DNA from 2 places in the Citricoccus alkalitolerans genome. Region 1 is predicted to be linked to the other one. Evidence: predicted binding sites of a transcription regulator. Region 1 holds the regulator's gene; the other holds the start of a gene.
What was found. The regulator LexA, encoded in region 1, represses DNA repair genes until DNA is damaged. The targets are predictions, from matches to a motif close to TCGAACANNTGTTCGA.

Region 1 (4,802 bases):
ACGGGATCGGCACCGCCACGGATTCTCCGGAGAGCACCCGGGCGGACACCGAGAGGGGCACCGGTGGGTTGTTTGACTCGCGGTCCATCGGCACCATGGTGATCTCCACGGTGGCCGAGGCCTCCTGTCCGTCCGGCGCCCGCACCGTGTAGGAGAGCGTGGCCCGCCCTGGCTCACTGCCGGCACGGAACCTGACCTTTCCGTCGGACACGAAACCAATCCCGCGACCCTCTGCGACCTGACGGTCGAGTTCGGGCACCAGGGTCAGCTCCTCCTGGTTGGGATGGGTGTCATTGGCCAGCACGTCGATGGTGACCACGTCACCGACGCGGACGTTCGCCGTATCCGCGACGGCGAAGGGCGGTTGCATGACCTCCGGTTCCGGCAGCGGTACCACCGTAACCTCGCCCTGCGAGGTGCCCTGGGCGTTCGACACTGAATAGGTGAAGGTCGCCGGGCCGGCCATGCCACCGGTGTCCACCACCCGGATGTGGTTGAAGTCCTCGACTGCCAGTTTCAACGGGGCCGGCGCCCCGGACGCGGTCGTGGCATCCTGGACCCCCTGCACCAACAGCACACCTCCGGTCGGGTCGGTGTCATTGCCTAAAACATTGACGAGGGTCTGGCCGCCCGCCGGTAACAGCGCGATGTCACGCACGGCCACCGGCAGACCGGAACTCTCCTCGCTCTCCACGACGTCCACCCGGATCAGCCCAGGAGCGGAGTCGTACTCATGCGCCGCCAGGTACTCGATGTAGTAGGTGTCAGCGACCTCCGAGGACCACTGCACTGATCCCCCGGCGGCCGAGTACTCGATCTCCGCATTCTCAGCATCAGCCACCTGGGCGAGGCGCAGTTGGCCGCCGAGGGGGTCGGTGTCGTTCTCGAGCGGGTAGAACGTGATCTCCTGCCCCGCCTGGACGGTGACGTGGTCCGCCTGGGTGATCGGCGGATGGACCGATCCGCGTTCGAGGACCTCGATCTGCACCGTGCCCGTGGTGGTCTCGCGCCCGTCGGACACGGAGACCTGGATGTCACGGCGTCCGGCCTCGCCGGTGTTGTCCTGGAACGTGAGTTGACCGTCCGGACGGGTACGGACGGTATCCGGCTCCTCGGCGAGGGCGCCCACGAGCTGGATGTCGTCACCATCCGGATCGATCCAGTCAGTCAGGACCTGGCTCGTCACCGCTTCTCCCGCCGGCACCCGGAGCACCGCCTTGCGTTCCTGCGTGGGCCCCCGGTTCTGACTGTCCGGCACCACCCTCAGGGAGATCTGGGCGGTGTCCGTGCCGCCGCGCCCGTCATGCGCCGCATAGGTCACCTCGGCCCGGCCGCTCGCGGATTCCGGGACGACGATCTGCATCCCGATGCCGTCCATGATCTCCTGCACGGTGCCCACGGAGGGCTGGTCGCCCTCGATGGAGGCTGTCAGGACGTCACCGTCAGGGTCGGAGTCATTGAACAGGACGGGCAATTGCGTGGTCCGCCCGGGGCGCACGCCAAAGCTGTCGTCCTCCGCCACCGGCGGTCTGTTCTCCTCCTGCCGCTCCGGCAGAGCGGTCTCCTGGGTGACCTCGTCGGATTCCTCCTCCGTCTCCTCGCCTTCCCCTTTGGGCGGTTCGAGGTCGTCCCAGTTGGCGACGACCTTCATCTGGTCCAGGACCATCCAGTTAGTCCCGGACGTCGTGTCGTTGAGCACCACGACGTCGCGGCTGACCCGGAAGACCAACTCCGCGCTGGACTGCAGATCCGGGACGGGGACGATCTGATCCTGTTCTTCACCGTCGCAGTCCTGCAGGTAGTGACCGGTGACGGCCGACGCGGCGTGAAGGCATCCGGCGGCCCGAACAGGAGCCGTGGCCGCCACACCGCCGCCGGCACCGGCAGGCGTGGTCGATCCAGCGGAGGGGTCCGTCGGTGGAGTGATGCTCATGGACCGGACCTCACCGCTGGACAGTCCCACGGTGAGCAGATCCCACTCCGTGGACAAGGCAATCCGGTCCGCCTCGGGGCCGGACGGCTGCGGCACCGCACCCACCAGGCGCTCATCCTGAACGGAGTGGCCGGGCCAGGACAGGGTGCCGGAAGCGGGATCCACCACCACGGGAACCTCACCCACGGCCACCATTTGTGGTTCCTGCATTCCGGCCAGCCCTTCGACGCCGTCCCGGCCGGTCTCCACCAGTGCGCCGGGTTGCTCGTCGCCGGCCCCGAAGCGAATCACGGTGCCTTGGCCGAGGTCAGCCACGAACACCTCACCCTCCACCGTCGTCGTCGACGTCACGGCCCCCTCGGCCTCGTACAGCGGTTCATCCGGTGAAATCTGTGGCGATGGGTCCACCGTCCCCGCGTAGACAGCCCCCTCCGAGGGGTTGCTGGCTGAGATAACGCCCGCTCCGAGCGCGAAGCCCTGGGCGGCCGGAAGCATGATCTGGTCGCCGGCGACCATGGACGTCGTGTCAATGGACGTCAAGGTGCCGGAGGCCGGATCCAGCATGAGGGCAGTGGCATCCGCCTGGTGGAGTTCGACGTCCTCCATCGGGGGCCGGAAACCACCGTCCAGGATGCTGGACTCGTGGTTCAGGTGGCCGACGTATCCCCCGCTGTTGTGGGTGACCCAGATCCCTGAATCATGCAGTTCGAGGTCAGCCGTGTCGAAACCGGGATAGAGGAAGGCTCCGGTGGCCACGAGGGCACCAATGGCTGAGAAGGCCACCGGGGTCGCCACAGACTTGATCTGCCTGCGCTTGTTCCCCATGAGTGCCCCGTCATCGGCAATGGATCCGCCCCACTACGAACCCAGGCCATCCTACCGTCCGGCTGGAGAGAGTCGAGCCCCCGGCACCCCCTGCGGGGGCCAGCGGGGATTCAGCCCCCGGCCGGCACGAACAACACCTGACCGGGCTGCAGATCGCCACCGTCGAGGTCATTCAGTGCGCCGATGCGCAGGATGGCCTCATTGCGGGGCGAGTCTGGAGCGGTGCGTCCGGCGATGTCCCACAGGGTGTCGCCGTAGTTAACCGTGATGGACTCGACGGCGGCCACCGGCTCGTCATCCGACGCAGCCGCCGGTGCCATCCCGTGCGCGCCGAAGAAGACAGCGGCCGCTGCGGCGAGGATCGCCAGGACAATGACGGGAAACCCCACGAAGAGGAAACGACCACGGCGGTTCAGGTGGAATCCGGCGGAGCCGGCTGCGCGGGTGTTGACCGATGCTGCAGTACTCATGCTCTTCTGCCTCTCCTCCCGGACCCCCGGGCCATCTAGAACGTGTGTTCGACTGCTTCGACATCATGTCTAGCACGCCTGTTCGAACCATGCCAAGAAAACTTCGAACATATCTTTGAATCAAGGCTGTGACTCCGGTACCGTCAGACCCAGCGACCCAGCACGAGACATCTCACCAAGACCGACGGACACGATAAGAACGGATGGTCGAATGGCCCCCCGGATTCCCCCTCCAGCCCAGGACCTGCACCGCGATCCCAGCGTCCGGCCCCTCACTGATCGTCAGCGGATCATCCTCGGATCCATCCGCTCTGCGATCGCCGCGCACGGTTATCCGCCGTCCATGCGGGAAATCGGGGACGCCGCGGGCCTGGCCTCGCTCTCATCGGTCACCCATCAACTGGGCCAGCTCGAGAAGCTGGGGTATCTCCGCAAGGATCCGGGCCGCCCGCGCGCCATGGAGGTGCTGTTGGACGAGAACGGCCGGGCCCTCGTGTCGGAGTCGGACGCCACGGCCCCCGAATCAGCCGCCACGCCGGTGGGGTCGGTGAGGACGCTGCACACGGGGGCCTCGGACGGTGATGCCGTACCGGTTCCGCTGGTGGGCAGGATCGCCGCCGGTGGGCCGATCCTCGCCGACCAGCAGGTCGAGGATGTCATGACACTGCCGCGCCAGCTGACCGGTGAGGGCGAGCTGTTCATGCTGAAGGTCTCCGGGGATTCCATGGTCGATGCCGCCATCTGCGACGGCGACTGGGTGGTCGTACGCCAGCAGAACAACGCACAGAATGGGGACATCGTCGCCGCTCTCCTGGACGACGAGGCCACGGTGAAGACCTTTCGGCAGCGAGATGGCCACACGTGGCTGCTACCGCAGAATTCTGCGTATGAGCCCATACTCGGCGATGCGGCGACGGTCATGGGTAAGGTCGTCACGGTACTCCGGGCGCTCTGAGCCCATGAACCATCGGCCTCTGCCGCCAGGCGTCCGCGTGGCGGATGCCGAGGAGTTCGTCTACACCCACGGGCGGTTGCTCGAACGCCGCCGGGTGGACCTGATGCTCCACGGCGGCGGCACTGAGGGTGTCCTGGCCGCCCTGGAGGCGTACCGCAATCCGGACGGGGGATTCGGTCATGGCCTTGAACCTGACGTTCGGTCACCGAAGAGTGAGGCGCTCTCCACGCTGACGGCCCTGGACCTCTTGGCCGGTTGGGATCTCGCCGAGCATCCCTGGGTGCGCTCTGGACTGGAATGGGTGGCCTCGACCTCCGGGCTAGACGGTTCCGTACCGTTCGTCACCGAGGCCTCCCTCGAGTGGCCCCATGCACCGTGGGTCCACCCGGTTCCGGGCGGTTCGCACCTCACGTATGGCTTCGCCGCCGCGGCCCTGCTGACGGGGTTCTCGGGCGGCTGGGCCGAGGCTGCCTCGGACTGGTGCCGCCTCCGACTGGCCCGGGCCTCGACTGTCGGTGACCTTCCCGCCTATGAGATCAAGTACGCCCTGAGGTTCCTTGCCGCGGACAGCCTTCCCCCGGAACCGGCCGACAGCTCGGTCCTGGCATCCCTCCGTGAA
Region 2 (4,802 bases), 440 kb from region 1:
GCAGGTGTCAGATCCATCCATCGACCGGTCCCCGTGCCGCATCCGGAGACCTGGGAGTTGCTGCCGACCCCCGGTGACATCGTCTGAGCCACTTGCCCTCCGCGGGGGTCAGGACGTGCGACGATCGGACCATGACGAGCACATTCACGGTGGTGACCCCTTCGATGCACGCGACCGAGATGCTCTTCGATCTCTCCCTGAATATCGATGAGCATCTCGGATCGATGGCCGACTCCGGCGAACAGGCCATCGATGGCGTGACCTCGGGACAGATCGGTCTCGGTGAGACGGTCACCTGGCGGGCCCGGCACTTCGGGATCTGGTTCACCATGACCTCACAGATCACTGAGCATGACCGTCCCCGCCGGTTCGTCGACGAGCAGATCACCGGCCCCTTCCGCTCCTTCCGCCATGTCCCCGACTTCTCGAGCGAGGTCCACGGATCAGCCGGAGCTGGACTCGTGACGGCCGGAACCGCCCAGAGTGCGAGCACCATGACGGATACGATCACCGTGACGTCGCCCCTCTTCGGCCGCCTGGCCGAAAGGCTGATCCTGGTGCCCTACCTCCGCCGGCTGATCCGGCAGCGCAACCGGCATCTGCTCGCGGTTCTCGACGCCGAGGCCACGGCTCAACGCCAGAAGAAGTGATGCTCCATCCCACTGGGGCTCAGGACACTCTCATGATGGAAGCGGTCCTCGAAGTCCGTCGGACTGGACCACAGCCGCAGTCCTGAACCGATGTCATGGGGCGCCACGGCGATGTGCAGGTCATCCACGAGGTCCGCTTCAAGGAACTCCAGCACCGTCGTCACACCGCCACCGAGACGGACATCCTTGCCCTGGGCGGCGTCCATGGCGATCCTCAGCGCCTCGGACGGGCTGGCATCGAGGAAATGGAACGTCGTGTCGCTGAGCGAGAAGGACGGGCGCAGGTGGTGCGTCAGCACAAACACCGGAGTGCGGAACGGCGGATCATCACCCCACCAGCCCTTCCAGTCCTCGTTCGTCCAAGGGCCCCGGAACGGACTGAACTTGTGACTGCCCATGATCTCGGACCCGATGTTGTGGGTGAAGTCGCGGACGATGTGGTCGTCCACGCCCCGGGAGCCGCCGGGATCCGTCCGATTGGGCCAGCTGTCCGTGGCCCCCGCCCACCGGGTCAGGGGGCCCGGGTCCACGTGGCCGAAGGGGCGTTCCAGGCTCTGGTCTTCCCCTGCGGCGATGCCGTCCCGCGAGACGAAGAAATTCTGGACCCTGAGTCGTTGAGGCCTGCGCCTGTGAAGCGGCTCGCCGGTGGGGGAATCTGTCGTGGAAGGCATAGGTACATCCTGGTTCTGGGCTGTGTGCTCAGCAGTCGGACGCTGGTGGTTGCCCTGAGTGTAGAAACGCACGACGCCGGATGGCCAGATCCGCGGTGCGTGCCCCTTCCTGCACAGGCAACCGAAGGGAGGAAGACGTCCACATTCTGCGGTGGTGGTGTTTATCGTGTCCCAGCATCATGATCGAATATATGTACTAGAAGGCCGGGTCAGTGAGGACAGGTTAGACAGGGAAGGAGCACCCGAGATGGAGAAGGACGAGCTGGCAGAGTTGGACCTGCCCGAGCTGCTGATGGCTTCCCGTCTCATCCTGGAAGAGCTGGCGTCACGGGTGTCTCATCCTCGGTTGTCGGACGCAGTCGACCGCTTCCCGGACGGGCCGGATCATGATCGTTCCGCGGAGTGGGGGCTGTATGTCCATGCGGACAGGGTGCTCGACGAGAGGGGCGGCGCGGACCCGGATGAGTTGCTGAGTGGTGAGTCCCTGAACGACGAGGCCCTGGGTGCACCGGCGGAAGGTATGCCGGTGGGATGTCTGCCAGTCGTGCTGTCCCGGGTCGAGGAGCTCGGCCGATGGGTGGATGCGGCTCGAACGGGATTGGCGGGACATGTGGACCACGTCTTCGAGGAGCATGTGACCCGTCGTGGCCTGTTGGGGATCCCGGAGGGTAAGTGCGCCTACCGCAATGGGGCGGACTACCTGCAGCAGGTCCTTCGCATCCCCCGTCATGAGGCGAGGAAGCGTGTCCGTCGCGCTGCCCGCGTCATGCCGCGGTTATCCCAGGACCGAGCCCAGGTGATTCCAGCCGAGATGACCGCACTGGCCGGCACTGTGACCTCTGCTCAGGCCGACCTCGTCGCGGTGGACACGGTGGCTGACGCCCTCACGTCTGCTCGTGCTGACGCGGCCCGAGCCGGAGTGCCGAAGGACCACATCGACCTCTTGATCGCTGAGGGGGAGCGGGTGTTGGCGGCCCAGGCGCAGGAAATGGACCCGGATGCCGTCAGGAAGGTGTGCGCGTACTGGCGCCAACGCTTTGATGCCTTGGTGAATCCCGATGGTCTCGAGCCCACCGAGGCCCAGATGAACGCGGCCCAGGGGCTTTTCTATCACGGCAAGGGAACCGCGAACCTGCACCGTTGGTCTCTGTTGGCGACCGACGGCCAGCATGAGACGCTGAAGACCCTCGTCTCTGCCTCCTCCAACCCGCGCAGGATTGCTGACGAGCAGCCGGGTTCAGAGGTGTGGGCGGAGCACCTGGATGTAGCGGACTCGCTGGATTCCCGGAGCCGGGCCCAACGGGAATTGGACGGACTCATCAGTGCACTGACCGGTGCACTGGCCTTGACGAACCAGACAACTCCCACGGCCGAAGAGGGCGGGTCTGACCTGCCGGATGCCGCGGGTGGCGGAGTCAGGCCCCAGGTCCTGGTGACGATCGACTACGAGTCCCTGGCGGGCCACTACACGAGCGTGAAGGGTCGGGGTAGCACTGGTCACGTGATCTCCCAGGCAACCTATGCGGGGGCGGTCGATCCACAGACCATCCGGCAGAAGGCCTGTGATGCGGACCTGATTCCCATCGTGCTCGGTGGGTCAGGAGAAGTGCTCGACGTGGGCCGCTCCCAGAGGCTGTTCACCCGAAAGCTCAGACGAGCCATCGTCGCCCGAGATGGCGGATGCGCTGCACCCGCCTGTTCCATACCCGCTCCCTGGTGCGAAGCCCACCACATCCGCTATTGGGAGCATGGCGGGCCCACCAGTGTTGAGAACGGAGTCCTGCTCTGTTCACATCATCACCACGCAGTCCATGCCGGAGCATGGGAGGTCGAGGTCAAAGACGGTGTGCCCTGGTTCATCCCTGCCCGCTATCACGACCCCGAACAACGGCCTCGCCGCAACCAGTATTGGCGTCCCCGAGACCCAGGCGGCCCGGAGAGTTCTGGGCCTGAAGGCCCAGGGGAATCAGGGGAACCAGGGGGACCACGTTGCCGAGACAATCTCGATGATGCGGCGTGAACCAGCCGAACCGGCTGAACCGGCTGAACCACCACCGTCACCCTTCTGACCTTTGACTTTCTGAGACTGTCTGATCCGCGGCACACCTCCAGAGGCACCACGGCGTACACGCCATCGGACGGAGAACCGCCCATGACTGCCCTAGAATGGCCGGTGGCTGGCGGTGGCCACCGTATGCCACCAGCCCTGAAGCCCTACCCGAGGAGGAACCGGACCGTGTCCGAGGCGTCGCAGCACGAACAGATCACCATCACCGTCAACGCGGAATCGCGGGAGGTGACCTCGGGTACCACCGGCACAGAGCTCTTCTCCGATCAGAAGACCATCGTCGTGATGCGTGTGGACGGCCAACTGCAGGACCTGAGCCGTCAGGTTCCGGCTGGCGCCGACGTCGTGGGTGTGGACATCTCAGATGAGGACGGTCTCAACGTCCTGCGCCACTCGACCGCCCATGTCATGGCCCAGGCGGTCCAGCAGCTGCGGCCGGGCGCCAAGCTCGGCATCGGCCCCTACATCACGGACGGGTTCTACTTCGACTTCGACGTCGAGGAGCCCTTCACCCCGGAGGACCTCAAAACCCTCGAGAAGATGATGCAGAAGATCATCAACTCGAACCAGACCTTCGCTCGCCGCGTCGTCACCGAGGACGAAGCCCGCGAGGCGATGGCCGATGAGCGGTACAAGTTGGAACTGCTGGGCAAGCAGGAAGACGCGGACGCCGTCGGCGAAGGTGCGAACATCGAGGTCGGCGCCGGCGAGATCACCATCTACGACAACGTGGACCGCAAATCCGGCGACAGCGTCTGGTGCGACCTCTGCCGCGGCCCCCACCTGCCGAACACCAAGCTCATCTCCAACGCCTTCGCACTGACCCGTTCGGCTGCCGCCTACTGGCTGGGCAATGAGAAGAACAAGCAGCTGCAGCGCATCTACGGCACCGCCTGGCCCACCAAGGACGATCTCAAGGCGTACCAGGAGCGACTGGCCGAGGCAGAGCGCCGTGACCATCGCAAGCTGGGTGCCGAGATGGACCTCTTCTCCTTCCCGGACGAACTGGGCTCCGGCCTGCCCGTGTTCCATCCTCGCGGCGGCATCATCCGCAAGGAGATGGAGGACTACTCGCGTCAGCGTCACACCGAGGCAGGCTACGAGTTCGTCTACACCCCGCATATCACCAAGCAGCACCTCTACGAGATCTCCGGACACCTCGACTGGTATGCGGACGGCATGTTCCCGCCCATGCAGATCGACGAGCAGCGGGATCCGCTCACGAACGAGATCACCAAGCAGGGGCAGAACTACTACCTCAAGCCGATGAACTGCCCCATGCACAACCTGATCTTCGCGTCGCGGGGCCGCTCCTACCGTGAGCTGCCCTTGCGGTTGTTCGAGTTCGGGCAGGTGTACCGCTATGAGAAGTCAGGTGTGGTGCACGGCTTGACCCGCGTACGCGGAATGACG

Region 2: the regulator LexA is predicted to act here: its motif matches at 1,505-1,520, upstream of ABD134_RS03850 (HNH endonuclease signature motif containing protein).

What each region holds. Positions count from the first base shown of each region.
Region 1 is NZ_BAAALH010000001.1:425,646-430,447, reverse strand. It holds gene ABD134_RS01890 (Ig-like domain-containing protein) at 1-2,758, opposite strand, end outside; gene ABD134_RS01885 (LysM peptidoglycan-binding domain-containing protein) at 2,869-3,228, opposite strand; gene lexA (transcriptional repressor LexA) at 3,440-4,183, shown strand; gene ABD134_RS01875 (hypothetical protein) at 4,188-4,802, shown strand, end outside.
Region 2 is NZ_BAAALH010000001.1:861,377-866,178, forward strand. It holds gene ABD134_RS03835 (DNA polymerase III subunit alpha) at 1-87, shown strand, start outside; gene ABD134_RS03840 (SRPBCC family protein) at 132-650, shown strand; gene ABD134_RS03845 (dihydrofolate reductase family protein) at 632-1,321, opposite strand; gene ABD134_RS03850 (HNH endonuclease signature motif containing protein) at 1,569-3,341, shown strand; gene thrS (threonine--tRNA ligase) at 3,516-4,802, shown strand, end outside.